DNA from 3 places in the Stenotrophomonas sp. STEN023 genome. Region 3 is predicted to be linked to each of the others. Evidence: predicted binding sites of a transcription regulator. Region 3 holds the regulator's gene; each other region holds the start of a gene.
What was found. Region 3 encodes FliA, which starts transcription of late flagellar genes. Its sites were predicted from a motif close to TAAAGTTTNNCNNNCNNNGGCCGATAA; they were not measured.
Positions count from the first base shown of each region.

Region 1: a site for FliA is predicted at 7,510-7,536, ahead of ACVOLV_RS09855 (methyl-accepting chemotaxis protein). Genes of this name have one in related genera too.
Region 2: a site for FliA is predicted at 4,754-4,780, ahead of motA (flagellar motor stator protein MotA). Genes of this name have one in related genera too.

Region 1 is NZ_JBRREF010000027.1:958-10,655, reverse strand. It holds gene ACVOLV_RS09865 (methyl-accepting chemotaxis protein) at 1-1,955, opposite strand, end outside; gene ACVOLV_RS09860 (methyl-accepting chemotaxis protein) at 2,362-4,995, opposite strand; gene ACVOLV_RS09855 (methyl-accepting chemotaxis protein) at 5,129-7,381, opposite strand; gene ACVOLV_RS09850 (chemotaxis protein CheA) at 7,678-9,639, opposite strand; gene ACVOLV_RS09845 (response regulator) at 9,676-9,698, opposite strand, start outside.
Region 2 is NZ_JBRREF010000004.1:13,745-23,442, forward strand. It holds gene ACVOLV_RS01500 (DUF3016 domain-containing protein) at 1-48, shown strand, start outside; gene alr (alanine racemase) at 262-1,332, opposite strand; gene ACVOLV_RS01510 (D-amino acid dehydrogenase) at 1,332-2,597, opposite strand; gene ACVOLV_RS01515 (winged helix-turn-helix transcriptional regulator) at 2,748-3,227, shown strand; gene ACVOLV_RS01520 (classical arabinogalactan protein 4) at 3,645-4,052, opposite strand; gene msrB (peptide-methionine (R)-S-oxide reductase MsrB) at 4,170-4,637, shown strand; gene motA (flagellar motor stator protein MotA) at 4,810-5,664, shown strand; gene motB (flagellar motor protein MotB) at 5,675-6,610, shown strand; gene ACVOLV_RS01540 (hypothetical protein) at 6,844-7,326, shown strand; gene ACVOLV_RS01545 (DUF4031 domain-containing protein) at 7,340-7,615, shown strand; gene ACVOLV_RS01550 (DUF6630 family protein) at 7,733-8,275, opposite strand; gene ACVOLV_RS01555 (DUF3297 family protein) at 8,417-8,665, shown strand; gene ACVOLV_RS01560 (Na+/H+ antiporter) at 8,819-9,698, opposite strand, start outside.
Region 3 is NZ_JBRREF010000108.1:700-10,397, reverse strand. It holds gene ACVOLV_RS20255 (flagellar motor protein) at 1-100, opposite strand, end outside; gene ACVOLV_RS20250 (chemotaxis protein CheA) at 447-2,309, opposite strand; gene ACVOLV_RS20245 (protein phosphatase CheZ) at 2,313-2,933, opposite strand; gene cheY (chemotaxis response regulator CheY) at 2,933-3,325, opposite strand; gene ACVOLV_RS20235 (RNA polymerase sigma factor FliA) at 3,339-4,088, opposite strand; gene ACVOLV_RS20230 (MinD/ParA family ATP-binding protein) at 4,085-4,969, opposite strand; gene flhF (flagellar biosynthesis GTPase FlhF) at 4,956-6,788, opposite strand; gene flhA (flagellar biosynthesis protein FlhA) at 6,938-9,046, opposite strand; gene flhB (flagellar biosynthesis protein FlhB) at 9,043-9,698, opposite strand, start outside.

The DNA.
Region 1 (9,698 bases), on a different contig from region 3:
ACCTGGTCGATACCGGTGGATTGCTCCTGCGAAGCTGCGGAGATGTCGGCCATGATGGCGGTCACGCGCTGTACCGAGGCAACGATGTCGTCCATGGTGTTGCCGGCATTGCGGACCAGTTGCGAGCCTTCGGCGACTTTGTCGACCGAACTGTCGATCAAACCCTTGATCTCCTTGGCCGCTGCGGCCGAGCGCTGCGCCAGCGTGCGCACTTCCGAGGCCACGACTGCGAAGCCGCGGCCCTGATCACCGGCGCGTGCCGCTTCCACCGCAGCGTTGAGCGCCAGGATATTGGTCTGAAAGGCGATGCCGTCGATGACGCTGATGATGTCGGCGATCTTCTTCGATGAGGCTTCGATCGCGCTCATGGTGGTGACCACTTGCCCGACTACGCTGCCACCCTGTGCGGCAACTTCGGCGGCACCGCGTGCCAGCTGATCGGCCTGGCGGGCGTGATCGGCGTTTTGGCGGACGGTGGAGGTGAGCTCTTCCATGGAGGCGGCGGTTTCTTCCAGATTGGCTGCCTGCTGCTCGGTGCGACGCGACAGGTCGTCATTGCCGGTGGCGATCTCGCTGGCCGACAGGCTGATGCTGCCGCTGGCCGCCTGGATGCCTGCGACGATGCTGCCCAACTGGTCGACCGTGGCATTGCCATCGTCGCGCATGCGTGCAAATACGCCATGGAAATCGCCTTCCATGCGCTGGGTGAGATCGCCTTGCGCTACCGCCTGCAATAGCTTGGAGAGGTGGCCAAGATTGACTTCGGTGGTTTCCATCAGCGAGTTGACGCCACCGACCATGTCGCGGAAATCGTGCTCGAACTGATCGGCATTGCCACGCTGGCTGAAGTCGCCTGCCGCCGCCGCATGGGCCAGCCGCTTGATCTCGTTGTTGATCGCCGACAGGCTGGCCTTGGTGCTGTCCATCGCCTGGGTGATGGCGAATTTCTCGCCGGGCAGGCGGTCCATGTCCACCGACAGGTCACCGCGTGCGTAGTGGCGCATTACCTCGACAGCGCGCATCTTGACGCCGATGTGCTGGGCAACCAGGGTGTTGACCTCGCGCACCATCCGGCCGTACTCGCCGGGGAAACGGGATTCGTCGATGCGAAAGCTGATCGCGCCCTGATCGTGCTCGCGCACCATCTCGTTCTGCGCGCCGATGACGGCCTTGAGCTGGTGCTGCACGCGTTGCATCGAAGCGAGCAGCGCGCCTACTTCATCTTTGCGGCTACTGTCGATGTTGCTGTCAAGGCGGCCATTGGCGACGTCGTCGGCGGCGCGCAGGGCATCATTCACCGGACGCACGATGGCGCGCACGATCACCACGCCCAAGGCCACGGACAACAGGCCCAACAGCAGCATGCAGACAATGATGGCGGTGGTGCTGCGGGTCTGCGCGGCATTGGCGTTGGCCACTTCCTTGTCCAGTACCGAGGCTACTTGGCTGCTGAGCTTCTCGACGGCATCAAACAGATCGCGACGGCTGATCCGCGACTGGTCGTTGGAGACGCTCTGGGCCAGCTCGAATTGACCTTCGTTGATGGCCTTTTCCATGAGCGCGTGGGCACTGAAGTAGGCGTCCAAGGTCTTGCCCATTTCCGCGTACAAGCCTTGCTGGGTGGTGTCGGCAGACAAGGCTTCGTATTGCTTGCGGTGCTCGGCCAGCTTCTGCCGCTGATCGCTGATGCGCTGGTTGTACTCGGCGACAAAGGCAGGTTCGTGCAGGTGCGAGAGCTGCGACAGCTCGGCGATACGGATCTCAGCCAGATCGGCACGCATCCGCTCCAAGTACTGCACGGCAGGCATGTAGCGCGAGCTGACCTGTTCCAGCTGTGCGGTGGCCTGGTTCAGCCGCACTACGGCGAAACCGCCCATGGCCAGGGTGGTGAGGGTGGTAAGAGTGAAAGCAACTGCAAGTTTTCTGGCGATGCTGAGGTTGCGAAAGAACTCCATCTCTAACTCTCCGGATCGACTGCAGATTTGGACGCTGAGGAGGGGTGTCATCCAACCCTGGATTACACAGCGTAGTGTCCACGCCGCAAGCCTATGCGGGTGTTGTCATAGCCGATAACGGCGCTTTCTCACGCTGCTGTAGGAGTTTTCACGTCCGGAATTCTGAAGGATTCAGCACAATTGATTGAATGCGCATCACAAGTCTTAGCGGTTCAAAGACGTCAGGACGATTTAGTGATGTGCCGCTTGGACTGAATGTGCGCGCATTCACGGTTTCAGCCTGTTTCACTGACTCTCTTACGATCAGGTGTAACTGGTGGCTTGCATCGCTTGGTGGCCATTGAGGCGACGCAAACAAAAAGCCCCCGGCACAGAGTGCCGGGGGCTCGATGTGACATTGGGACGATCAGAACTCCTGCCAGTTGCCATCGTCCAGCTTGCGCACTGGCTGTCCGCTGCGAGCGCTGGCGGCAACCGGCCGCAGGCGTTGCTGTGGATGTTGTGCAACGGTGGCGACCGACCCCTTGATTGCAGGCTTGCTGGCGGCATCCGCAGCGGTGCGGAATACCGCAACCGCCTCGCTGAGCTGGTTGGCCTGGTCTTCCATCGAGCGCGCGGCGGCGGTGGCTTCTTCCACCAGCGCGGCGTTCTGCTGGGTGGTTTCGTCCATCTGCATGACGGTCTGGTTGACCTGGTCGATGCCGGCGCTCTGTTCCTGCGAGGCCGCCGAGATCTCGGCCATGATGTCGGTCACGCGCTGCACCGAGGTGACGATCTCATCCATCGTGGCGCCTGCCTGCTGGACCAGTACCGAGCCTTCGCCGACCTTGCCGACCGAGTCATCGATCAGGCCCTTGATTTCCTTGGCTGCCGCCGCCGAGCGCTGGGCGAGGGTGCGCACTTCCGAGGCGACCACCGCAAAACCGCGGCCCTGCTCACCGGCACGCGCGGCTTCCACCGCAGCGTTCAGCGCCAGGATATTGGTCTGGAAGGCAATGCCATCGATGACGCTGATGATGTCGCCGATCTTCTTCGAGGAGGCCTCAATCGCGCTCATGGTGGTGACGACCTGGCCGACGACGTTGCCGCCCTGGCTGGCGACACCATGCGCGCCGATGGCGAGCTGGTTGGCCTGACGGGCGTGCTCGGCGTTCTGGCGCACGGTGGAGGTCAGTTCCTCCATCGAGGCGGCGGTTTCTTCCAGGTTGGCGGCCTGCTGCTCGGTGCGGCGCGACAGGTCGCTGTTGCCGGTGGCGATTTCGGTGGCGGCCAGGTTGATGCTGGACGCTGCGTGCTGGATGCGGCTGATGATGTCGGTCAGCTGGCTGACGGTGGCGTTGGCGTCGTCGCGCATGTTGGCGAACACGCCGTGGAAGTCGCCCTGCATCTTCGCGGTCAGGTCGCCGCGGGCGATGGCCTGCAGCAGCTGCGAGAGCTCGGACAGGTTGCCGTCGGTGGTTTCCATCAGCTGGTTGAGGCTGCTGACCATGTCGCGGAAATCATGCTGGTAGGCATTGGCATCGCCGCGCACCGAGAAGTCACCCTGTGCAGCGGCACCGGCCAGCCGCTTGATCTCGCTGTTGATCGCCGACAGGCTGGCCTTGACCGCATCCACGGTCTCGGTGATGACGGCCTTCTCGCCGGGCAGGCGTTCGATGTCGACCGACAGATCGCCGTTGGCATAGCGTTTGATGACTTCCAGTGCGGACAGCAGCATCTGGATGTGCGAGGCGACCAGTGCGTTGCTTTCCTTGACCATCACCCCGTAATCACCCGGGAACGCTGCTTCATCCATGCGGTGACTGATTACGCCGGCATCATGCTGCCTGGCCATTTCGCGTTGCGCGCCGATCACCGACTGCAGCTGGGACTGCATGCGCTGCATCGAGGTCAGCAGGGCACCCAGCTCATCGTCACGCTGCACGCTGACGGCATTGTCGAGCTTGCCTGCTGCGATGTTGTCGGACAGTTTGACGGCCTCGTTCAGCGGCTTGAAGACGAACCTGCGCAGCAGCAGGAACAGGGCGCCGCACAGCAACAGGGCAGCAACCACGCCGACCACGACGATGGTCCACAGCAGGGCGCGTGCCTGTTCCATCAACAGGGCGCGTGGTACCACGACGCCGAAGGCGAAGTTCTGCTCGGCGTTGCCGATCTTCAACGGTACATAGGTTTCCACCACCTCTTCGCCGAGGGCCGCATCGTGGCGCTGCTCGAAGGTGATCTTGTTGCTGGCGGTGTTGGCCAGCATCGCACGCGTGTCCGCATCATCAGCCTTGGTACCGACCTTGGCCGGATCACGGTCGGCAATGATGGTGCCCACCGGCGACAGCAGGCGGACATAACCTTCCTGCATCGGGCGCATTTTGGACAGACGATCCTGCAGCGACTGCAGGGCGAAGTCCACAGTCACCACACCCAGGAACTGGCCATCCTGGACGATAGGCGTCGCCAGCGTGGTCATCAGGATCTTCTTGCCGCCGATCTCATAGCTGTAGGGTTCCAGCACGGAGGGCTTCTTGGTCGCGGCCGGCTGCAGGTACCAGTCACCGTCGCCGGGCACGTCGTAGCCGCGCAGCGGTTCCTGCACCGGTGCGCCGTCCTGCCAGGCCCAGTAGCTCATGAAGCGGCCGCTGGCGTCATGGCCGTCGGCATCGATATGGTTGGCATCGTCGCCGTCGAAGGCCTGCGGCTCCCACAAGGTGCCGACGCCGACCCACTGCGGATTGTTCAATGCTTGCGAATGCAGCACCTGCGCGGCGCTCAAGCGGCTGAAGCCACCTTGCTGGCGCAGTGCCAGGAAGCTGCGCGACAAGGTGTCGTTGGCTTCAAAGCCGTGGCCGAGCTCGGTGGAGATGCGCTGGGCCTCGAGCTGGGCGATGTTCTCAAGACTTACCCGCGAGGCCGACAGCAGAGCATCGCTGCTACGCAGGTAGATGAACAATGCGGTGAGGCCGAATGCGAAGGTCGCGACCAATGCCGTTCCCAGCATCAAGCGCATTGCAATACTGCGGGTGAGGAAATTTGTGGGCAAAGACATGGGTTACTGCTGGCCTGATAAGGAGGGGGTTTGTCAGTACATCGGCATCTGCAGGCGGAGCTGGAGCGTTTTCTTGCACTGAAATGACGACGCCCCTATTCAGGGGCGTCGTTCATGCGTGTGCAGTTGGCGATCAGAATTCCTGCCAGTCGCCGTCGTTGTCGACGCGCACGGCGGCATTGCCGCGTTGCGCCGGGGCGACTGCGCGCAGGCGACGCGCCGGGGCAGGAGCTGCGGGAGCGAATGTAGCCTTGGCCTGCTGGGGCTGCGCGACAACTGCCTGCACGGCGTCGATGCGGAATACCGCAACCGCCTCGCTGAGCTGGTTGGCCTGGTCTTCCATCGAGCGCGCGGCGGCGGTGGCTTCTTCCACCAGCGCGGCGTTCTGCTGGGTGGTTTCGTCCATCTGCATGACGGTCTGGTTGACCTGGTCGATGCCGGCGCTCTGTTCCTGCGAGGCCGCCGAGATCTCGGCCATGATGTCGGTCACGCGCTGCACCGAGGTGACGATCTCATCCATCGTGGCGCCTGCCTGCTGGACCAGTACCGAGCCTTCGCCGACCTTGCCGACCGAGTCATCGATCAGGCCCTTGATTTCCTTGGCTGCCGCCGCCGAGCGCTGGGCGAGGGTGCGCACTTCCGAGGCGACCACCGCAAAACCGCGGCCCTGCTCACCGGCACGCGCGGCTTCCACCGCAGCGTTCAGCGCCAGGATATTGGTCTGGAAGGCAATGCCATCGATGACGCTGATGATGTCGCCGATCTTCTTCGAGGAGGCCTCAATCGCGCTCATGGTGGTGACGACCTGGCCGACGACGTTGCCGCCCTGGCTGGCGACACCATGCGCGCCGATGGCGAGCTGGTTGGCCTGACGGGCGTGCTCGGCGTTCTGGCGCACGGTGGAGGTCAGTTCCTCCATCGAGGCGGCGGTTTCTTCCAGGTTGGCGGCCTGCTGCTCGGTGCGGCGCGACAGGTCGCTGTTGCCGGTGGCGATTTCGGTGGCGGCCAGGTTGATGCTGGACGCTGCGTGCTGGATGCGGCTGATGATGTCGGTCAGCTGGCTGACGGTGGCGTTGGCGTCGTCGCGCATGTTGGCGAACACGCCGTGGAAGTCGCCCTGCATCTTCGCGGTCAGGTCGCCGCGGGCGATGGCCTGCAGCAGCTGCGAGAGCTCGGACAGGTTGCCGTCGGTGGTTTCCATCAGCTGGTTGAGGCTGCTGACCATGTCGCGGAAATCATGCTGGTAGGCATTGGCATCGCCGCGCACCGAGAAGTCACCCTGTGCAGCGGCACCGGCCAGCCGCTTGATCTCGCTGTTGATCGCCGACAGGCTGGCCTTGACCGCATCCACGGTCTCGGTGATGACGGCCTTCTCGCCGGGCAGGCGTTCGATGTCGACCGACAGATCGCCGTTGGCATAGCGCTTGATGACTTCCAGTGCGGACAGCAGCATCTGGATGTGCGAGGCGACCAGTGCGTTGCTTTCCTTGACCATCACCCCGTAATCGCCGGGGAATGCGCTCTCGTCCATGCGGTAGCTGATCATGCCAGTCTCATGCTGGCGCGCCATCTCACGCTGTGCGCCAATCACCGATTGCAGCTGTGCCTGCATGCGCTGCATGGACAGCAACAGCATGCCGACTTCGTCACGGCGCGAGGCATCGATACGGCGGTCAAGCTTGCCGGCAGCGACATCGTCGGCCACGCGCACGGCGTCGGCCAGCGGCAGCATGATTGCGCGGATGATCGCCCAGCCCAGTGCGGCGGCCAGCAGCAAGGCCACACCGAGGCCGATCACGATGGCGATCAACGAACGCTGATGCGCCTGGCGTGATTCGGCCGTTTGCTTGGTCAGCTGCTCCTGGTTGTACTGCGACATCTGCTTGAGCTGGTCGAACAGGGCGCGGCGCAGCTTGCGTGAATCGCCACTGGAGATGGCGTTGGCGGTGACGAAGTCGTCGGCGGCGATCGCGGCGGCGATGCGGTCGTGCGCTTCGAAGTAGCCTGCACGCTGCTGCTTCATGTTGTCGTACATGGCCAGCTCGCTGGCACTGTAGTCGGCTTCGATGTCATCGTAGGCCTTCTCGGCTGCTTCAATCAGCTTGCGGCTGTCGGCCATGCGCTTGTCGTAGTCGGCCAACTGTTCCGGGTTGCCCTGGTAATTCAGCTGGGCCTGCTCGAAGGTACGGTATTCACCGAGCTGGGCGCGCATTTCGCCAAGCTGCTGGACGGCCGGCATCCAGTTGTTGTTGACCTGCTGTATCTGGGTGTCGGCCACGTTCATCCGCCACAGCGCGAACAGCGCAAGCAGCAGGGTGAGCAGGCTGGTGCTGCAGAATGCAAGCACCAGCTTTCGCGTGATCGACAGATTCTGGAACCACTTCATTGCAGACATCTCCGTAGGCGGGCATAGGGGGCGATCCACAGGTCCGGCGCTGCTGTGGAATGTCGTGCGAGCTGCTGGTCGCGACGGCGACCCAGGTTGATTGACAAACCTGATTGCATTGCGATGCGGTATCGGCAACTTTCCGAGCTTCTTGAAGGCGCGCTGCGGTTGTGATTCAGCCAGCTGCAACGGCTGAACGTTCAGCGTCAATCGTCGCGCCCGGCAGCAGCGGACGCGCAGCAGAACGCCACCCGCCCAGGTGGTGGGCGAGCGGCGTCAGTTACGTCATGGCGGGATCAGGCGGCTTGCTGGGTACGCAGCGAGCGCACCAGGCCGCCGATATCGACGATCAGCGCAACCCGGCCATCGCCGAGGATGGTCGCGCCGGAGACGCCGCTGATACGCCGGTAGTTGTTCTCGATGTTCTTGACGACGACCTGTTGCTGGCCAATCAGCTCATCGACTTCCAGCGCGATCTTCTGGCCGTCACCTTCTACCACGACGACCAGTGGTTCGGCCTGCGGATTGTCGGGATAGCCGTAGTACTGGCCCAGCGAGAGGATCGGCAGGTATTCGCCGCGGACGCGCAGAACGCGGCCTTCGCCAGCCATGCTGCGGATATCGTCCGGCTGCGGCTGCAATGCTTCCAGTACGTAGGCAAGCGGCAGGATCAGGGTTTCGCCGGCAACCGAAACAGTCATGCCATCGAGGATGGCCAACGTCAGTGGCAGCCGGATCAGCACACGGGTGCCGGCGCCGGTACGGCTTTCCAGCTGCACTTCGCCACCCAGTGCCTGGATGTTGCGGCGTACCACGTCCATGCCAACGCCACGGCCGGACAGGTCGGTGACAGCGTCGGCGGTGGAGAAGCCGGGTTGGAAGATCAGATCCCAGACCTGTGAATCGGTCGGGTTGTCCGGCACGCTCAAGCCGCGTTCCAGCGCCTTGGCGAGGATCTTGTCGCGGTTCAGGCCGCGGCCGTCGTCGCTGACTTCAATGACGATGTGGCCGCCCTGATGCGAAGCTGCCAGGGTAATCGTGCCGGTTTCGTCCTTGCCGGAGTCGCGGCGCACGTCCGGCATCTCCAGGCCATGGTCGATGGAGTTGCGGACCAGATGCACCAGAGGATCGGCGATCTTTTCGATCAGGCCCTTGTCCAGCTCGGTGCCTTCACCGATGGTGCGCAGGCGCACCTGCTTGCCGAGGCGGCTGGAGAGGTCGCGGACCAGTCGCGGGAAGCGGCGGAACACGGCATCCACTGGCAGCATGCGTACGCCGATAACGGCTTCCTGCAGGTCGCGGGTATTGCGTTCGAGCAGATCCAGGCCGGCGAGCAACTGCTCGGCGTGGGCCGGATCCAGTCCGCCGGAAACCTGCTTGAGCATGGCCTGGGTGATGACCAGTTCGCCGACCAGGTTGATCAGTGCATCGACCTTGTCGACGCTGACCCGGATCGAGCTTTCGGCTTCGTGCTGCTGGCCGCCGGTTGGTGCCTTGACGGCGGCCTCGGCGATGTTGGCAACGGCAGCGACCGGTGCTTCGACGGCCAGGCTCGGCGGTGCGGCCGGACGGATGTCCAGTTCGCAGTCGTCGACCACCCAGGCAAAGGTATCTTCGATGCGGCTGCGCGGCACCTTGCCGACCAGGCCAAGGTCCCAGGCCAGGTAGGCTTCCAGTGGATCGAGCTGATCGAAGCTGGGCAGGCGCGCCATGCGCGGTTCCACGTGCAGCGAGCCCAGGGTTTCCAGCTCGCGGATGATGCGCAGCGGATCATTGCCGCTCATGAACAGTGACGGCGCCGGGGCGAAGCCAATCTGCCAGGCATCCGGGGTTTCTTCCTGCTTCACTGCAGCCACCGCAACCGGTGCCGTGCCGGACAGTACGGCCTGCAGACGATCGGTTACTGCCTTGACGGCGGCCGGGTCGGCGGCCTGGCCATGTTCGACTTCGCGCAGCAGGGCGCGCAGCACGTCCACCGAACCCAGCATTGCGTCGACCGCGTTGCCTTCCAGCGCACGCTTGCCGGAGCGCAGCTCATCGAGCAGCGTCTCCAGTACATGGGTCAGTGCGGCGATGGCATCAAAGCCAAAGGTGCCGGCACCGCCCTTGATGGAGTGGGCGGCGCGGAACACGGAGTTGATGACTTCAGGGTCGTGCTGGCCGTCTTCCAGTGCCAGCAGGCCGGCCTCCATTGCATCCAGCCCTTCGCGGCTTTCTTCGAAGAAGGTGGCGTGGAAACGTTGCAGGTCCATGCTCATTGGCGCGGTATCCGATCGGTGGGGCAGGTGGGCAGATCAGCCCAGGACTTTCTGTACGG
Region 2 (9,698 bases), on a different contig from region 3:
TGGGTGCGGCGTGAGCTGCAGAGCGATCGAACTACGGCTGGCGTGTAAAGCGTAATTGATTGAAACGAAAAGGGCCGCATCGCGGCCCTTTTCCCCTGTAGTGCCGAGCCATGCTCGGCAGAGGCTTGCCCGATAGACCCCACCCGCAGTACCGAGCCATGCTCGGCAAAAGCGTTACCAACACTGCATCAGCAAAGAGCCAACCCCTCCCCAACCCTCCCCTCCGCCTACGGCGCAAGGGAGGGGGCAAAGGCCTTGTTCCTACAGATACACCCGCGGCGTGCGCTTTAGGCTGCACGGCAAGCGATAGGCGCTGGTATTGCAGCGCGGTGCCAACTCCGAGATGGTGGGTGCATTTCCCCACAACTGCACGATGCTGCCGCGTGCCGCCTGCGGGTGATCGGTCAGGTCCACGGTCAGCATGTCCATCGATACACGACCAATCAGTCGCCCCGGTACGCCATCGATCAACACCGGTGTGCCATTGGGTGCGAACTGCGGATAGCCATCGGCGTAGCCCATCGCAACCACGCCTACACGCGTTGGCTTTTCAGCAACAAAACGCGCGCCGTAACCCAGCGGTTCGCCGACGGCGAGTTTGCGCACCGCGATCACCCGCGATTGCAATGTCATCACCGGGCGCAGCTGCGCGGCATGCGGGCTGGGCTGCGGATACAACGGATCGGCACCGTACAGCATCAGCCCGGGGCGTACCCAGTCACTGCGCACATCCGGCCAGCCCAACAGCGCCGGCGAATTGCACAAACTGGTTTCACCTGCCAAGCCTTCGGTTGCACGGACGAAAACATCGAGCTGTTCGCGGGTACGGTTGCTGTCCAGCTCATCGGCGCGCGCCAGGTGGGTCATCAACACCAGCGGGCCGACCTGCGGCAGTGCGGTCAGGCGCGCGTGCGCGTCGCGGAACTCCTCCGGCGACAAACCCAGCCGATGCATGCCACTGTCCAGCTTCAACCAGATGCGCAGCATGGCATCGGTCTTGAACGCCTCAACCGCTTCCAGCTGCCACGACGTGGCCACCACCACCCAGAAATCGTGCTCGACGATCAGCGGCAGTTCGGCCGCATCAAAGAAGCCTTCCATCAGCAGGATCGGGCCGCGGATACCCGCCTGACGCAGCTCCAGCGCCTCTTCGATGCAGGCCACGCCAAAACCATCAGCCTCGTCCTGCAGCGCGCGGGCGCAGTTCACCGCACCGTGGCCGTAGGCATCTGCCTTGATGATCGCCAGCGCCTTGCCACCGCCGAGCTGGCGGGCCAGCCGGTAGTTGTGGCGCAGTGCGTCCAGGTCGATCAGTGCCTGTGCCGGGCGCATCAGTGCTGGCCCTTGCCGTAGCGGAAGATATCCAGGCCTTCGGTGCTGATCTGCGGCTGCTTGCCGCTCATCAGATCGGCCAGGTAACGGCCAGAGCCGGCCGCCATGGTCCAGCCGAGGGTGCCGTGGCCGGTATTGAGGAACAGGTTGCGGTAAGGCGTTGCGCCGATCACCGGCGTGCCGTCCGGGGTGGCCGGGCGCAGGCCGGTCCAGAAGCTGGCCTGCGACAGATCGCCACCGTCCGGGTACAGGTCCTTGACCACCTTCTCCAGCGTGGCGCGACGACGCGGTTCCAGCGACAGATCGAAGCCGGCCACTTCGGCCATGCCGCCAACGCGGATACGGTCCTCGAAGCGGGTGATGGCGATCTTGTAGCTCTCGTCGAGGATGGTCGAATTCGGCGCCATCGCCGCATTGGTGATCGGCAGGGTCAGCGAGTAACCCTTCAGCGGATACACCGGCAACTGCATGCCCAGCGGTGCCAGCAACTGCGGCGAGTAGCTGCCCAGCGCGAGCACGTAATGATCGGCGGTTTCCAGCTTGCCGTTGATGCGCACGCCGGTGATGCGGTCACCATCGGTCTGGATCGAGGCGATGTCCTGGTCGAAGCGGAACTCGACGCCGGCCGCTTCAGCCAATGCCGCCAGTTTGGTGGTGAACAGCTGGCAGTCGCCGGTCTGGTCCTCGGGCAGGCGCAACGCGCCGACCAGCATTTCGGTCTTGCCGGCCAGCGCCGGCTCAACCCGGGCGATGCCCTGGCGATCCAACACTTCGTAGGGCACGCCGTACTCGCGCAGCACCTCGATGTCCTGCGCGGCGGCATCGAGCTGCTGCTGGGTGCGGAACAATTGGGTGGTGCCGAGCTGGCGGCCTTCGTAATCGATACCGGTGGCGGCGCGCAGCTCGTTGATGCAATCGCGGCTGTAGTCGGACACCCGCACCATGCGCGCCTTGTTGACCGCATAGCGGGCGGAGGTGCAGTTGCGCAGCATCTGCCACAGCCAGCGGTACTGGGCGATGTCGGCGGTCGGACGGATCGCCAGCGGCGCGTGTTCTTCGAACAGCCACTTGATTGCCTTGAACGGCACGCCCGGGGCGGCCCACGGCGAGGTATAGCCGAACGACAGCTGGCCAGCGTTGGCGAAGCTGGTTTCCAGCGCCGGCGCCGGCTGCCGATCCACTACGGTGACCTCAAAGCCGGCCTGCCGTAGATACCAGGCACTGGTCGTGCCGATCACACCGCTGCCAAGCACCAGAACGCGCATTTTCATTCTCCGGACCACATCATTCCCTGCGTGCGGGGCAGCAGGGGCTAGGAACCGCGCAGTATATTCACGGCCAAGCAGTTGTTTCCCCTGTATTAGCTTGCCGAATCAGGTTAATTTCCCGTTTCGTTCATCAAAAGCAGAGCCACCATGGCCACCCGCAGCCGCGAACTGGACAAGATCGACCGCAAGATCCTGCGCATCCTGCAGCAGGAGGGCCGCATCTCCTTCACCGAGCTGGGCGAACGCGTCGGCCTGTCGACCACGCCCTGCACCGAGCGCGTGCGCCGGCTGGAACGTGAAGGCGTGATCACCGGCTACTACGCGCGGCTGGACCCCGCCTCGGTCAAAGCCAGTCTGCTGGTGTTCGTGGAGATCAGCCTGGCCTACAAATCCGGCGACATCTTCGAGGAATTCCGGCGCGCGGCGTTGAAGCTGCCCAACGTGTTGGAGTGCCATTTGATGTCCGGTGATTTCGATTATCTGCTCAAGGCACGCATCAACGAAATGGCCTCCTACCGCAAGCTGCTGGGCAGCACCCTGTTGACCTTGCCGCACGTGCGCGAATCCAAGAGCTACATCGTGATGGAAGAAGTAAAAGAAACCCTGTGCCTGCCTATCGCCGAGTAATGCCGAGCCATGCTCGGCATTGCGCCCCCTCCTTTTGGTCGCAGGCCAAGGGGAGGGTTGGGGAGGGGTCGCTTTTGGCCTTGGCTTGGAATGCTCCTGCCGAGCATGGCTCGGCACTACGCCCCCTCCCTTTGGCCGCAGGCCAAGGGGAGGGCTGGGGAGGGGTGGCTTTTGGCCTTGGCTTGGAATGCCCCTGCCGAGCATGGCTCGGCACTACGCCCCCTCCCTTTGGCCGCAGGCCAAGGGGAGGGCTGGGGAGGGGTGGCTTTTGGCCTTGGCTTGGAATGCCCCTGCCGAGCATGGCTCGGCACTACGCCCCTCCCTTTGGCCGCAGGCCAAGGGGAGGGCTGGGGAGGGGGCGCTTTTGGCCTTGGCTTGGAATGCCCCTGCCGAGCATGGCTCGGCACTACAGGTGTGCTAGCGCGTGCCTGCTGGCGGCGGCACCACCTGCTGCCCCACTCCACTGGGCACGGTGTCGTAATAGCGATTGGTGCGCGTATCCAGCACCCGGCCCGGGCTGGTCTGACGCATCTGCGGCGCCGGCTGGCCCTTGCTGTCGTAGATCGGGCGCACGGGCTGCGGCGGCTGGGTGATCGGCTTCGCCTTCGGAACCGGCTTGGGCTTGGTGACCGGTCGTGGCGGCAGCGGCCGCACATCCTCCTGCCGTGGATCGGTTGGCACCGTTGCCGGCTGCCGCGACGGCGGCGGCAGCGTGACCGGACGCGTTGCAGTCGGTGACGGTGGCTGCTGCAGCTGTGCGTGAGCGAACAACGGCACAAACGCCAGCACTGCCAGCACCAGATACGCCTTCGGTCCCATCTGCATCTCCCGTTCCTGCATGTGCTGAGCATGCGCGGGCCAAGCTTGCGCCGCCATGAATGCGCCCTTGGACTGGCCCCTGCCCGCCCCTACCATTGATACCTGCCCCACGGATGCGACGCCATGACTGCCTTCGACCTTTCCCCTCCCAGCACTGCCCAACGCGACGCCCTGATTGCAGGACTCAGCAGCGAAGAACAGCGTGTGCTGCTGCAGCACGGCACCGAGGCGCCGTTCTGTGGCGTGTTCCTGGATAACAAGCGCGACGGCGTGTACTGCTGCCGGCTGTGCGCCTTGCCGCTGTTCCGCTCCAGTACCAAGTTCGACTCGGGCACCGGCTGGCCGAGCTTCTTCGCCCCGTTCGATCCGGCGCATGTGCGCGAGATCCGCGACATCAGCCACGGCATGATCCGCACCGAGATCGTCTGCGCGCGTTGCGGCAGTCATCTCGGCCATGTATTCCCGGATGGCCCGCCGCCGACCTTTGAACGGCATTGCTTGAACTCGGTATCGCTGGGCTTTGTCGAGAATGGCCAGCCCTACCCGGACCCGCTGCAGCGTGGTGGTGCCGAGGCCCAGCCGGCAGCGTAGACAAGCGCACCACCTGTAGAGCCGAGCCATGCTCGGCTGAGGCTTTACCGTGTAGTGCCGAGCCATGCTCGGCAGAAGCATCACCAGTAGAGCCTCAGCCGAGCATGGCTCGGCTCTACAGATTTTCCGCTGACGGCCGACAACGGGATATCCCCATCCGTTGTCTGCTCCCATGCTCATCATCGTTGGCCTGCTCGTTGTCATCTTCGCTGTCCTGGGCGGCTACGTCGGTGCGCATGGCCGTCTGGCCGCGCTCTGGCAACCCTACGAACTGGTCATCATCGGCGGCGCTGCGCTGGGCGCGTTCCTGATCGCCACGCCACTCAAGACCGTCAAGCAGACCCTGCGCGCGACCGTCAGCGTGTTCAAAGGCCCGCAGTACAAGCGCCAGGACTACCTGGACGTGCTCAGCCTGCTCTATGAACTGCTCAACAAGGCGCGCCGCGAAGGCTTCATGGCGTTGGAAGAACACGTCGAGAATCCGCAGGAAAGCGCAGTATTCGCCAACTACCCGAAAGTGCAGTCCGACCACCACCTGCTGGATTTCATCACCGACTGCCTGCGGCTGATGATCGGCTCCAACATCGAGCCGCATGAGCTGGAACCGCTGCTCGAACTGGAGCTGGAAAAGCACCACCACGAGGCACTGGAACCTGCGCACGTGCTCAACAAGGTCGCCGACGGCCTGCCCGGCTTCGGCATCGTCGCCGCGGTGCTGGGCATCGTCATCACCATGGGCGCGATCGGCGGCGACATCAAGGAAGTCGGCGCCCACGTGGCCGGCGCGCTGGTCGGCACCTTCCTTGGCATTCTGCTCGGCTATGGCTTCATCGGCCCGCTGGCGGCGGCGGTGGAAGCCCGCGCCGAGCAGGACGCACGCATCTACGAATCGGTGAAGACCGCGCTGCTGGCCTGCCTGCGTGGCTACAACCCGAAGATCGCGCTGGAGTTCGCCCGCAAGACGGTGCCGTCGGCGCTGCGTCCGGGCTTCAGCGAGTTCGAGCAGCACCTGAAGTCAGTCAAGTAAGGCGCGCGCCATGACCGAGACCAAGCCAACGGTGATCGTACGCCGGGTGAAGAAAGTCCAGGGCGGCGGCCACCATGGCGGTTCGTGGAAGGTGGCCTACGCCGACTTCGTCACTGCGATGATGGCGTTCTTCCTGGTGCTGTGGCTGATGGCCGCCACCACCAAGCCCGAGCGCGCGGCGATCTCCGAATACTTCCGCAACCCCAGCCCGCTGGCCGGCAGCAGCAGTACGCCTGCACCGGGCATGGCCGGGCCTGGCGGCGCCAGCACCTCGATGATCAAACTGGGCGGTGCCACCGATGTATCGCGCGGCAACAGCAACGATCCCTTCCAGAACCAACAGGAAGCGGTGCCGACGCCAGTGCAGGAACGTGAGCGCGACAAGCAGCGCCTGGAAGCGCTGAAGCAGGAGCTGCAGGAAGCGATCAGCAAAAGCCAGGCGCTGGAGCCGTTCAAGGACCAGCTGCTGCTGGACATCACCCCGGAAGGCCTGCGCATCCAGATCGTGGACAAGCAGAACCGGCCGATGTTCGACCTCGGCAGTGCGCGCCTGATGCCGTACACCAAGACGATCCTGCTGGAGCTGTCGCACTTCATCAACCAGGTGCCCAACCACATCAGCCTTACCGGCCACACCGATACCACCGCCTATTCCACCCAACTGGGCTACGGCAACTGGGAGCTGAGTGCGGACCGCGCCAACGCGGCGCGGCGCACCTTGCTGGAGGGCGGCATGGAGGAAGTGAAGGTGGCACGCGTGGTCGGCCTGGCATCGTCGGTGCTGTTCGACAAGGCCAACCCGCAGAACCCGATCAACCGCCGCATCAGCATCGTGGTGATGACCAAGGAAGCCGAAGCGGCCGCGCTCAACGAGACCGCGACGCTGGCTCTGCCGCCGCCGAGCGCTGCCGCGGCGATAGATGTGGTGCCGACGGTGGCGGATTGAGGGCTGTGATCTTGGCTGCGAGCTGACGGCCTTACCCCTCCCCAACCCTCCCCTTGCGTGCGGCAAAGGGAGGGGGCTGTTCCTGCAATCTGCCGAAATCCCGCCGTCGCCAAGCTTCTGCCCTCCCTTTCGCGCAGCGATGGGGAGGGTTGGGGAGGGGTAAGCTTTGCCCAATCAAACGCCAAACCGGCTTGGCGCCTACAATAGGCGTCGTTTTCACTAAGCCGAACCTCATGTCCAAGCTCTCCAAAGCCAAGCGCGACAAGCGCAAGAAGCAGGCCCCGCGCCGCCCGTTCGCCCGCCTGAACGCCCAGCAGCAGGTGCAGAACCACGCCGTGCTGGTAAACGAAGAAGGCCAGGTCGTGGCCGCCATCGGCCTGCAGGGCAACGAATGGCTGCTGGCCATCGGTGGCCAGACCATGGGCAATGCCGACAATCCCGTGCCGATGCTGGCCATGCTCAAGCACCTGGCCAATGTGCAGGAAAAGGAAGGCCGCAAGGTCACCCTGGAATACTCCGCAGCGCTGCAGCAGATGATCGACGACCTGGCCGCCGACGAAGGCAAGACCGCCGACGATTACCTGGCCGGCCTGGTTTCCGAGTTTGAAGGCATCGAAGGCGAAGAAGCTGCGGAAGCAGCTGCTGATGGCGTCGCAGACGACGCCGTCGCCATTGCCGAAGAAGTGCCGGCCGACGACGACAAGTCCAAGGCCTGAGTCCAGGCTGGACGTGACGGTCTATATCGACGATGCGGTCCATCCCTGGCGCGGCGAGCGTTGGGCGCATCTGATGGCCGACACCTTGCCCGAGCTGCATGCGCTGGCGCAGCAGCTCGGGATTCCACGCAGGGCCTTCCAGAACCGCCCCAGCGGCGTGCACTACGACGTGCCTGCACCATTGCGTGAGCAGGCAATCATGCTGGGCGCGCACGCAATATCGCGGCATACCGATCGCGCGCAGATGCGCCGGGTGATTGCCAATGCGCGGGCGTTGTACCAGCCCTGACCAGCGGTTTGTAGGAGCGCCGTAAACCGCGAAGCACCGGTTCCGTCAGGTCATCGGCGCGCAGATTACTTCCTTGATGTCAGCTTCGCGGCTTACGCCGCTCCTACAAAAGCTTGCTCAGAACGGGTCGCTGCCCGGGCGCACTTCCACACCCAGCAACGAGCACAGCGCCAGCATCGCTTCGTCGTCGCGGCTCAGCGCCACCCAGCCGGCATAGGCATCGCCACCGGTATTCCAGTTCCAGACCGTGTAGCCGTGCTCGCGCAGGCGGTCATGGGCGGTGGTCATCAGCGTTGGCACGTCGAGGTCGTCGGTGAAGTCCTCGTCGTCGAAATCGCCGCCCCAGGCGATGTCCAGGTTCCAGCGCACGGCCATCTCGTTCAGCGCGGCGACGAAGGAATCGGTGTCCTTCCAGTCCACGTAGAAACCTGAACGCCAGTCGATGGCGTCCTTCAGGTCCCACAGCCATTGCTCGTCGGTGGCGTCTTCCTCGTTACCCGCGCGCGCCTCGCGCCAGGCATCGAACTGCTGCAGCGCTGCGTCCTCGTCACCGGGGTTGATCAGCCACAGCAGGTTCCAGACCCGCGCCGGATGGTCGTCTTCGTCGAAGTCCGGTTGCAGTTCGTCAGAGTCTTCGTAATCGGCGCTGTTGTCTGGCATGGGGCGGTTTCCACTACGTAATGGCGCGCATTTTGCCGCTCCCGGGCCGTCAACGGAAGCCATCAGAAACCGAAGCGGGGGCCGCAGCGGTTATCCTGTGCGGCAGAAGTCGGCCACGGTGGCCTGCACCCAAGAATCACGATGAGCGATACCCCTCCCGATCATTTGGCGATCAACCCGCAGAGTCCATTCCACAATGCTGAAGCCCTGCAGCGTGGCGTTGGCGTCCGTTTCAACGGCATCGAGCGCGATGACGTGGAAGAGTATTCCGTGCAGGAAGGCTGGATCCGCGTGCAGGCCGGCAAGGCCCGCGACCGCCGCGGCAACCCGATGACCTTGAAGATCAAGGGTTCGGTTGAGCCGTATTTTCTTGAGTTGAAGAACGTTTGAGAGCTTAAGAGCCTGCCCTCACCCCAACCCCTCTCCCGCGAGCGGGAGAGGGGCTAAAGCGGGATTGCTTGCGCTCTGAAAGCCCCTCTCCCGTTTACGGGAGAGGGGTTGGGGTGAGGGGAAGCTCCTAGCTAAAGAACCTCCAAACCACCCTCAATCCCGCTGCCGTGTCTCCAGCAGATCCAGATTACGGATCATCTTGCGCGCGATCTCATCCGATACCTGCCCGCGCCGGGTCAGCCGGAACAGCTCCTCGCGCTCAGCATTCAAGCCGGCCGTGCGCAGGCTGCGATAGGCCTGCTCCATGCGCCGCACCTTCTCCGGGTCTTCATCCGGCCCCTGCCCTTTCTCCAGATTGCGCTGGTACAGCAGGCTCACCCGTGCCGCGGCATCGTTGAGCAGTTGCACGGCGCCGGTCGATTGGCCCTCGACCAAGCCCTGCCGGGCTTTCTCAACCGCCGCCAAGGCCGCCTTGGAGGAGGCCCTGCGGGCAAGGTCTTCCTCGCGCCGGCTGTCGTCGTCCTTGGGCAGCTCCAGGCCCTTCAGCAGACGCGGCAACATCAGGCTGGCACCGACCAGCGATACCAGGATCACTGCTGCGGCCAGGAAGATCACCAGATCGCGCGCCGGGAACGGCTCACCGCCGGGCACCATCAAGGGCAGCGTCAACACACCGGCCAGGGTAATCGCACCGCGCACGCCAGCCACCGACATCGCCAGCACCACCCGCCATGAGGTACTGGTGGTTTCTTTTTCGCCACGCATCCGCGCCCGCAGCAGGTTCCAGCGCAGCGACAGCCATACCCATATCAGACGCAGCACCACCAGCACGGCATTGATCGCCAACACGTAAACCAACAGCCACCACGCGCTGTGATGGCCGGTCTCCGACATCGTCTCGATCGCGCGCTCGACAATCCCCGGCAGCTGCTCGCCCAGCAGCACGAAGATGATGCCGTTGAAGCTGAACTGCACCATGTTCCACACCGCGTTGCGCTGCACGCGCATGCTGCCGCTGATACGGCCGGTCAGC
Region 3 (9,698 bases):
CAGGTGACCACAGCGAGGACAGGCCAGCGCCTTTGAGGATGCTGCCACCCACCAGGGAGGCGAGGGCGAGGAAGAGTCCAATGATGCTGAGTCGGTCCATGGTGCGTATATCGGCCTCGTTGTAGCGGTCTTGAATCCAATGAGCGGTGCTGCTGTTGCTGTTGTTGCTGTTGTTGCTGTTGTTGCAGCTGTTGTTAGCCCCTCTCCCGCTTGCGGGAGAGGGGGTGGGGTGAGGGCAGCTCTGGCTTTGAAAGCTAGAAGCGCCCCTCACCCGCCCCGTCTTCGCGGGGCCGCCCTCTCCCGCGAGCGGGAGAGGGGATGTTGCTTTGGTGTACGAGTTAGACGCTGCCCTCACCCGCCCCGTCTTCGCGGGGCCGCCCTCTCCCGCAGGCGGGAGAGGGGACTAGCGGGATCGCGGGATTGCAGGCAGCTTGCGTCTGCATTGCTCAGCCCTGCACTCCACGCAGCCCATCCACATCCAGAATCAGTGCCATGCGGCCGTCGCCAATCAGAGTGGCGCCGGCATAGCCGTTGAGGCCGCGCAAGGCGCGTGGCAGCGGCTTGATCACCACTTCCTCGCGGCCGCGTACCTGGTCTACCACCAGGCCGAAACGGGCTTCGCCCATCTGCAGCACGACGATGGTCAGCAGCGTGGAGGGGGCCGGGGTGACCCCCAACCACTGGCGCAGATCAAGCAGGGCCAGGGTGTGCGACTTGCGGTCCAATACCGCGCGGCCGTCGAACCAGCCCAGCGAGGTGGCCGGTGCGTGCAGCACCTCCATCACGCGGGCCAAGGGCAGGGCGTAGACGTCTTCGCCGGCCTGCACCAACAGGGTCGGCAGGATCGCCAGGGTCAGCGGGACGCGGATCAGGAAGCGGCTGCCACGGCCCAGTTCGGATTGGATCTGGATCTGGCCGCTGAGTTCGCGGATGCGTGACTGCACCACGTCCATGCCGACGCCACGGCCGGAGATGTCGGTGACTTCCTGCTTGGTCGAAAAACCGGGCAGGAAGACCAGGTGCAGGCACTCCTCGCTGGTCAGGCGGGCGGCCGCTTCCGGATCGATCAAACCCTTGTCGCGGGCCTTGGCACGCAGGCGCTCCGGGTCGATGCCGGTGCCGTCGTCCTGCACTTCGATGCTGACGTAGTCGCCTTCCTGCTGTGCGGACAGACGTACCCGGCCCATTCGCGGTTTGCCTTGGGCTTCGCGCAGTTCGGGAGACTCGACGCCATGGTCGATGGCGTTGCGGACCAGATGCACCAAGGGGTCGGCCAGTGCTTCGACCAGGTTGCGGTCCAGTTCGGTGTCGGCGCCGATCAGTTCCAGATCGACTTCCTTCTGCAGCGAGCGGGCAACGTCACGGGCGACCTTCGGGAAGCGCGAGAACACCTTGCCAACCGGCTGCATGCGGGTCCGCATCACCGCCGATTGCAGGCGCGCAGTCGCAATATCCAGCGTGGAAACAGCGCGATCGAGCTCTTCGTCCTTCAAGCGCATGCGCAGCGTTTTGAGCCGGTTGCGTGCCAGCACCAGTTCGCCGATCAGGTTGACGATGGCATCCAGGCGCTTGGTGTCCACGCGCACGGTGTGCTCGGGCTCGGCGGCCTTTGCGGCAGCTGGTTTGGCTGCGCCTGCGGCAGGGCGCGCGGGTGCGGCGGGAGCAGCGGCCGGCTTGGGCTTGGGCGCAGCAGCAATGGCTTGCACGGCGACAGCGCCGGGTGCGGCGCCGCCATGCAGTTTGTCCAACAGGGCTTCGAATTCGTCCTCGTCGATCAGGTCATCGCCGGCCTTTGCCGCAGCGATGGGCTGGGCACCGGGGGTGCCGCTGCCATGCAGTTCGTTGAGCAGGGCTTCGAACTCGTCTTCGCTGATCAGGTCACTGTCGCCCGCAGGCGCAGCAACCGGTTGCGCGACCGCGACGACCGGCGCGGCGCCAACATCGAACTGCGCGATCAGCGCAGCAGGTGCGTGTTCTGGTTCGGTGCCCGAAGAGACTGCGTCGAGCATGGCCTGAAGCCAGTCCAGCGATTGCTGGGCGGCATCAAAATGGTGTGCCAGCAGTTCGGCCTTGCCGGCGCGGGCCATGCCGAGGGTTTCCTCGGCGGCGTGGCACAGTTCCACCATCGGATGGATCGCCAGAAAACCGGCGCCACCTTTGAGTGTGTGGAAACCACGGAATACGGCGTTGAGCTGCTCGCTGTCATGCGGTGCCTGTTCCAGCGTCACCAGCTGCTCGCCGAGGCGATCCAGGATCTCCTGCGCTTCGAGGATGAAGTCGGCGGCGATGTCGTCGGCAAAAGCACTCATGGCTTACAGCCCCAGATCCGAGAGCAGGTCGTCGGCGTCGACCTGCGACACGGCGTGGCGGTCCAGGCCATTGACGGCCGGACCAGCCAGTCCCTGGTTGCGGGCGTCTTCTTCCGGTGGCGGCAGGCCCAGCGCGCCAAAGCCTTCATGCACGCGACGGACGATGCCAACCACGCGGCGGATGATCTGCCCGGTCAGGTCCTGATAGCTCTGGGTCAGCGCCACTTCGGTGAGGTTGTGGCGGATGCGTTCGAGGATTTCGCCTTGGTCGGCATTGAGGCCATCGCTGCGCAGGCGCTCGGTCAGGGCGCGGCATTCCTCGGCCAGATCCAGTGTGCGGTGGGTTGCCTGCTCGGTCATCTGTACCACGTGATCCAGGCGAGCGCAGGCGTCATCCAGCTCGCCGGCTTCGCTGGGCACGCTGGGCAATTCGCCCAGGGCCTGACCCAGTTCGCGTGCGAGCCGGCCCAGGCCGGACATCATCGGCTGGGCGCGCAGGGCGGCCAGCGCGTCGATTTCCCGGCGCCAGCCGGCTTCGTCGCCGCTTTCCAATGCTGCCAGTGCGTCCTGCAGGCGCTGCACCAGGGCCGATTTGTCGTTCAGTGCTTCCCCGAGCTGGTTCATCAGGCGCTCGCTGCCAGGCGTTCGAAGATCTTGCCGAGCTTCTCTTCCAGCGTCTGCGCGGTGAACGGCTTGATGATGTAGCCGTTCACGCCGCTCTGCGCGGCCTCGATGATCTGCTCGCGCTTGGCTTCGGCGGTGACCATCAGGACCGGCAAGGTCTTGAGCTTGGCATCGTTGCGGATGGCCTTGAGCAGCTCGATGCCAGTCATCACCGGCATGTTCCAGTCGGTGACGACGAAATCGAACGGCTGGCTCTGCAGCAGTGACAGCGCGGCATGCCCGTCCTCGGCTTCGGCGGTATTGGTGAAGCCCAGATCGCCGAGCAGGTTCTTGACGATGCGACGCATCGTCGAGAAGTCGTCAACGATCAGGATGCGCATGTTCTTGTTCAAAAGGCTTTCCTCTTCATGGTTCCTCGAGGCCGGCGTCTGCCGCCTCGAAAATCTTCAGCCGCCCGCGCAGGCGCAGCATGGCTTGGCCGTGGATCTGACAGACGCGGGATTCGCTAACGCCCAATACCGCGCCGATTTCTTTCAGGTTCAATTCCTGCTCGTAGTACAGCGACAGCACCAGCTGTTCGCGCTCCGGCAGGTGGCCGATGGCCTTGCCCAGCTCGGCACCGAACTGGCTGCGCTCCAACACCTGCTGCGGGTTGGGGCCGCCGGTGGTCGGGGTGTCCAGTTCGCCCTGGTCTTCGATGCGCGATTCCAGGCTCAGCACCTGCCCGCGCGAGGCATCTTCGACCAGTCGCATATATTCGGGCAGCGGCAGTTCCATCGCTTCGGCCACTTCGCTGGCGCTGGCCGCGCGGCCGCTGCTCTGTTCCAGGCGGCGGATGGTGGCGGCGGCATCGCGGGCGCGGCGGTGTACCGAGCGCGGTACCCAGTCGCCACGGCGGATCTCGTCGATCATCGAGCCGCGGATGCGGATGGATGCATAGGTCTCGAACGATGCGCCCTGCTCGGCGTCATAGCTGCGCGAGGCCTCGATCAGACCCATCATGCCGGCCTGGATCAGGTCATCGACCTCGACGCTGGCCGGCAGGCGCGCGGCCAGGTGGTGGGCGATGCGGCGGACCAGGTCGGCGTGGCGGGTAATGCAGTCATTGGCCGCACTGCGCTGGACTTCACGGTATTGAGCGGCTGCATTGTTCATGCCTTCACCTTCTGCTGGATGATGCGTTCCAGGAAGAACTCAACGCCGCCGCGCGGGGCGGTTGGGGCTTGCCAGCGCGCGGTGCGACGGGCGATTTCGTTGATGGCCAGCGAGGCTGGCGCGGAAGGGTAGAGCTTCACCACCGGCTGCTGGCGCTGCACCGACAGGCGCAGCCAGTCGTCCTGCGGCACGCAGCCCAGGTAGTTCAGCGAGACATCGATCAGGAACTTCTCGCAGACCCGCACCAGCTTTTCGTACAGGGCGCGGCCTTCATTAGGGTCGCGCACCATGTTGGCGACGACCTGGATGCGGTCCACGCCGCGCTCGCGCGAGAGCACCTTGATCAGCGCGTAGGCATCGGTGATCGAGGCCGGCTCGTCGCAGACCACCACCACGGTGTCCTGGGCGGCTTGGCAGAAGGTCAGCACGCTGTCGGTGATGCCGGCGGCGGTGTCGATGATCATCACATCGAGCTCGCGTTCCAGCTCGGAGAAGACATTGACCAGGCCAACGTGCTCGGCCGGCTGCAGTTCGGCCATGTGCCGACGGCCCGAGGCGGCGGGCACGACCAGCACGCCGTTCGGACCTTCGATGATGACTTCTTCCAGCGTGGCGCGGCCGGCGACCAGATCGGCCAGGGTGTGCTTGGGTTGCAGGCCCAGCACCACGTCGATGTTGGCCAGGCCCAGGTCGGCGTCGAGCAGCAGGGTGCGTTTGCCCATGCCTGCCAGTGCCACGGCCAGATTGGCCGAGACATTGGTTTTACCTACACCGCCCTTGCCGCCAGTGACCGCGATGGTGCGTACCGGGCCGGCTGGTTCGTGCCGGGTTGCCGACAGCGGGAAGGTGTTGGTCAGCTTGGCGTACTCACGCGACTGCATTGTTCAACTCCGTGTTGCAGGGCATATCGGCCGCGCGGCGCAAATCTTCAAGGCGGAGTACAAGATTTGCGGCAGAGGCCCGATAAAGGTCTTCCGGGACGTCCTGGCCGTCGGTCACCCAGGTGATCGGCAGGCGGTGATCGACCGCCACCGACAGGGCCGAACCGAAGCGGCCGGTCTCGTCCAGCTTGGTCAGCACCACGCCCTGCGGGTTGGCGGCGCTGAAGCGGCGCACCACTTCGTCCATGTCCTGGAAGGCGGTGTTGGCCGGCAGCACCAGCAGGGTGCGGATCTGGCCGGCGGCGCGCAGCCACTGCAGCTGGGCAGTGAGGGCGCGGTCGCGCTGGCCCAGGCCGGCGGTGTCGATCAGCACCAGCTTGTAGTCGGCCAGCTTCTGCAACAGCTGGTTCAGGTCGGTGCCGCTATTGGCCTCGTGCACGGCGATGCCGAGCTGGCGGCCGAAGCCGTACAGCTGCTCGCGGGCGCCGATGCGCTGGGTATCGGTGGTGACCAGGGCCACGTCGCGGGCGGCATGGGCTTCGGCGAAACGCGAGGCCAGCTTGGCGATGGTGGTGGTCTTGCCGGCACCGGTGGGGCCGACCAGGGCGATGACGCCACCGGTTTCCATCGGGTCGACCGGTGCGATCGGCAGCTTCTTCGAGATCAGGCCCAGCATCAGCCCGCGCGCGCGGCTGGGGTCGATGTCGGCCGGGATCTGGGTGGCGACGTCGCGCGCCAGGCCCGCGTCGAAACCGTATTCGTCCATCAGGTCCAGCGCATTGGCGCGTACCGCGCTGCCGCGCAGGCGTTCATCGGTGAAGCGGTTCATCTCGCGCTCGATCAGGTGGCGCATGCCGGCAACTTCCTGGCGCAGCTGGCTGAGTTGTTCGTCGTCGCGGGTGATGATCACTGGTGCGTTGGTGCCTGCACTCACCGGGGAGCTGGCGACGGCGGCGGCAGGTTCAGTGGATTCAACAGCGCTGGCGATCAGGCCTTCAGCGGGCTGCGGGGTAGCGACTGCAGCGATGGCTGCTACCGCAGCGACCGGCGCTGCGATTGCCTCGATTGCGGGCGCTACTGTGACGGGTGCGATGGCGGCCGGGGCTGGATTGAGCACCGGTGCCGCGGGAAGTGCCGGGATGGCTGCGGCAACGGTCGGCTGCGGCAACTCCGGCTCCGGCATCGGCGGGTCGATGACAAAGCGAGCGCGTTCCATCGGTGCAGGCGGCTCGATGGTGACGGCGGCGATGGCGTCGGCAAAGCTGGCCTGCTGGCTGACCGCGGGTGCGGCGGCCAGCGGCGCGACCGCAGCGGCGCTGCCGGCGGGACGGAAAGCCGGCACCACCGGCAGTTCGTCGGCGCTGGCCGGCTGGGTGGCGAAGACGGGCTGCGAGACCGGCGCGCGCGGAGCAACCGGTTCAACGTCGGCGGACTTGAGCAGGCCGGCGAAACGGCTGCCCGGTGCCAGCTCGATGCTGTTGTCGATGGAGCGGCCGGTGGCGCCAACCGCCGAACGTGCCAGCGCGGCGACGGCCGAGGTGGTGGCGGTGACCGGTTCCGGCTCCGGCGTCTTGCGGCGGGTCATCGCGGCCATGATGGCTTCGGCGGCGCTGCGTGGCTTGGCCGGTGCCGGTGGGGCCGGGCGGGTGGCTTCCAGGGCCTGCTTCACTGCGGTTTCGTCGTAATGCGCGGCCGCCACGATCTCCACACCTTCCTCGATCCGGCGGTTGGACAGGATCACGGCATCGGGGCCATGTTCCTTGCGCACGAGGTTCATGGCGGTGCGCATGTCAGCGGCGACGAAACGTTTGATCTTCATGCTTTGGTACCGGGAGTGAGGCGGCGAAGGAGTGGCGTTGGCGATGTCGAACATGACGAAGCGGGCTCCTTCTTGCGGAATGGGGGCGGTGCAACAGGTGTCTGGTTTCCGTCACCGGCATGGCTGCCGGTGTCGGCTTTCGGGCTGCCTCAGCTGATCGTGCCGACCAGCTTCAGGCGTTTGTCTTCCGGTACTTCGCTGTAGGCCAGGACCGACAGCGAGGGAACGCTGTGGCGGACCAGGCGTGCCAGCGCGGCGCGGACCGGGGCCGGTACCAGCACTACAGCCGGTTCGTTTCGGGCCTCCTGCTTGCCGACGCAGTCGGCAAGGCTTTGGTGGAGGCGTTCGGCGAGACCAGGTTCCAGTGCGGCGCCATTGCCTTGTGTTGACTCCTGCAAGACGCGTTCCAATTGCGGGTTGAGGGTGAACACCGGCAGCTCGGGCGAGGAACCGGCGATCTCCTGCACGATGAAGCGGCCCAGTGCATTGCGTACTGAGGCGGTAAGTGCCGCGGCGTCCTGGGTGACTGCGGCGGCTTCGACCAGCGCTTCGGCGATCTTGCGCAGCTGGCGGATCGGGATGCGCTCGACCAGCAGGTTCTGCAGCACGCGGGCCACGGTGGACAGCGGCAGCGCCTTGGGCGACAGGTCTTCGGCCAGCTTGGGCGCGCTCTTGGCCAGGGTCGCCAGCAGCTGCTGCACTTCCTCGTGGCCAAGCAGTTCCGGGGCGTGCTCGCGGATCAGGTGCGACAGGTGGGTGGCAACCACGGTGGCCGGATCGACCACGGTGTAACCCAGCGATTCGGCATGGGCTCGCTGATGCGGCTGGATCCAGGTGGCGTCCAGGCCGAACGCCGGGTCTTTGCCGGCAATGCCTTCCAGCTTGCCCATGGCGCTGCCCGGGTCCAGTGCCAGTTCGCGGTCCGGATGGATGTCGGCGGTGCTGACCGGTACGCCGTGGATCAGCAGGCGGTAATGGGTAGCCGGCAGCTCCAGGTTGTCGCGGATGTGGACCGGTGGAATCAGGAAGCCCAGGTCCTGGGTGAGCTTGCGGCGCACGCCCTTGATGCGCGTCATCAATTCGCCGCCCTGGGCCTTGTCGACCAGCGGAATCAGCCGGTAGCCCACTTCCAGACCGAGCGGATCAACCGGGCGCAGCTCGTCCCAGGTCAGTTCAGCGGTGGGGGCGGGCTGCGGCTGGCCGAGTGCGTTCAGGCCGCCTTCGTTGGCGGTGGCTTCGTTGCTTGCGGGCTTGGCGGCAGCGGTGGTCTCGCGTTTCCACAATTTCCACGCGATGAAGCCGAGGATCGCCGCCAGGGTGAGGAAGGCGAGGTTCGGCATACCCGGCACCAGGCCGACCAGGCCGATGATGCCGGCGGTGATGGCCAGTGCGCGGTACTGGCCAAACACCTGGCCCATCATCGCCTCGCTCATGTCCTGCGAGCGCGAGGCACGGGTGACCAACATGGCCACGGCACTGGAGACCAGCAGGGCCGGCAGCTGTGCCACCAGGCCGTCACCGATCGACAGCAGCGTATAGGTGGCGGCGGCGTCACCGAACGGCATATCGTGCTGCAGCACGCCCACGGCGAGGCCGCCGAGCATATTGATGAAGAGGATCAGGATGCCGGCGATGGCGTCGCCACGGATGAACTTGCTGGCACCGTCCATTGCACCGTAGAAGTCGGCTTCCTCGCGGACTTCCTCGCGGCGCAGCTTGGCTTCTTCGCGCGTCAGCAAACCGGCGTTGAGGTCGGCGTCGATCGCCATCTGCTTGCCGGGCATGGCGTCCAGGATGAAGCGGGCGGTCACTTCCGACACGCGCCCGGCACCCTTGGTGATGACCACGAAGTTGATGATGGTCAGGATCGCGAAGACCACGATGCCGACCGCGTAGTTGCCGCCGATGACGAATTCGCCAAAGGCGGCGATCACCTTGCCGGCGGCTTCATGGCCATCCTGGCCGTTGAGCAGGATCACGCGGGTGGAGGCCACGTTCAGCGCCAGCCGCAGCATGGTGGTGACCAGCAGCACGATCGGGAAGATGGTGAAGTCCAGCGGGCGCTTGACGTAGACGACGGCCAGCAGCACCAGCATCGAGATCGCGATGTTCAGCGTGAACAGGGCGTCCAGCACCGGCGGGGCCAGCGGAACCACCACCATTGCCAGCAAGGCCAGCACGATCAGCGGTGCGCCCAGCCCGTGGCGCAGCATGTCCAGCACGCGGCGTGCGGAGAAACCCGAAGTCTGGGCGTTCATCGGCTGCCTCCCTTGCCGAATTCATCAATATCGATGGGTGCCATCTGCGGCATCGGGCCCGTGCGCCATTGGCGCAGCTGGTAGACGTAGGACAGAACCAGGGCAACAGCCGAATACAGTCTCACGGGGATTTCCTTGCCGAGTTGGCTTTCCCGATACAAGGCCCGTGCCAAAGGCGGTGACGAGACGATGGCGACCTTGTTGCCGTCGGCCACCTGGCGGATGCGCAGGGCCAGTTCGTCGACGCCGCGGGCGACCACGGTGGGGGCGTTCATGCGCCCGCTTTCGTATTTGAGGGCGACCGCGTAATGGGTCGGGTTGACCAACACCACATCGGCGGTTGGCACCGCTTCCATCATCCGCCGCTGCGACAGCTGCATCTGCATCTGTCGGATGCGGCCCTTTACCTCGGGGCTGCCCTCGCTTTCCTTCATCTCGCGACGCAGCTCTTCGCGGGTCATCTTCAGCTTCCGCAGCCAGTTCCACTTCTGGTATGGCGCATCGATGGCGGCGAGCAGGGCCATGGCGCCGGCCGTGGCCAGCAGCAGCTTGAGGGTGAAGGCCAGGCCGCGGCCGATGGCGCTCTCCAGCGGCAGGTGCAGCAGGCCGCGCAGCGCATCCACGCCATGCCAGACGCACAGGCCCGCGGCGG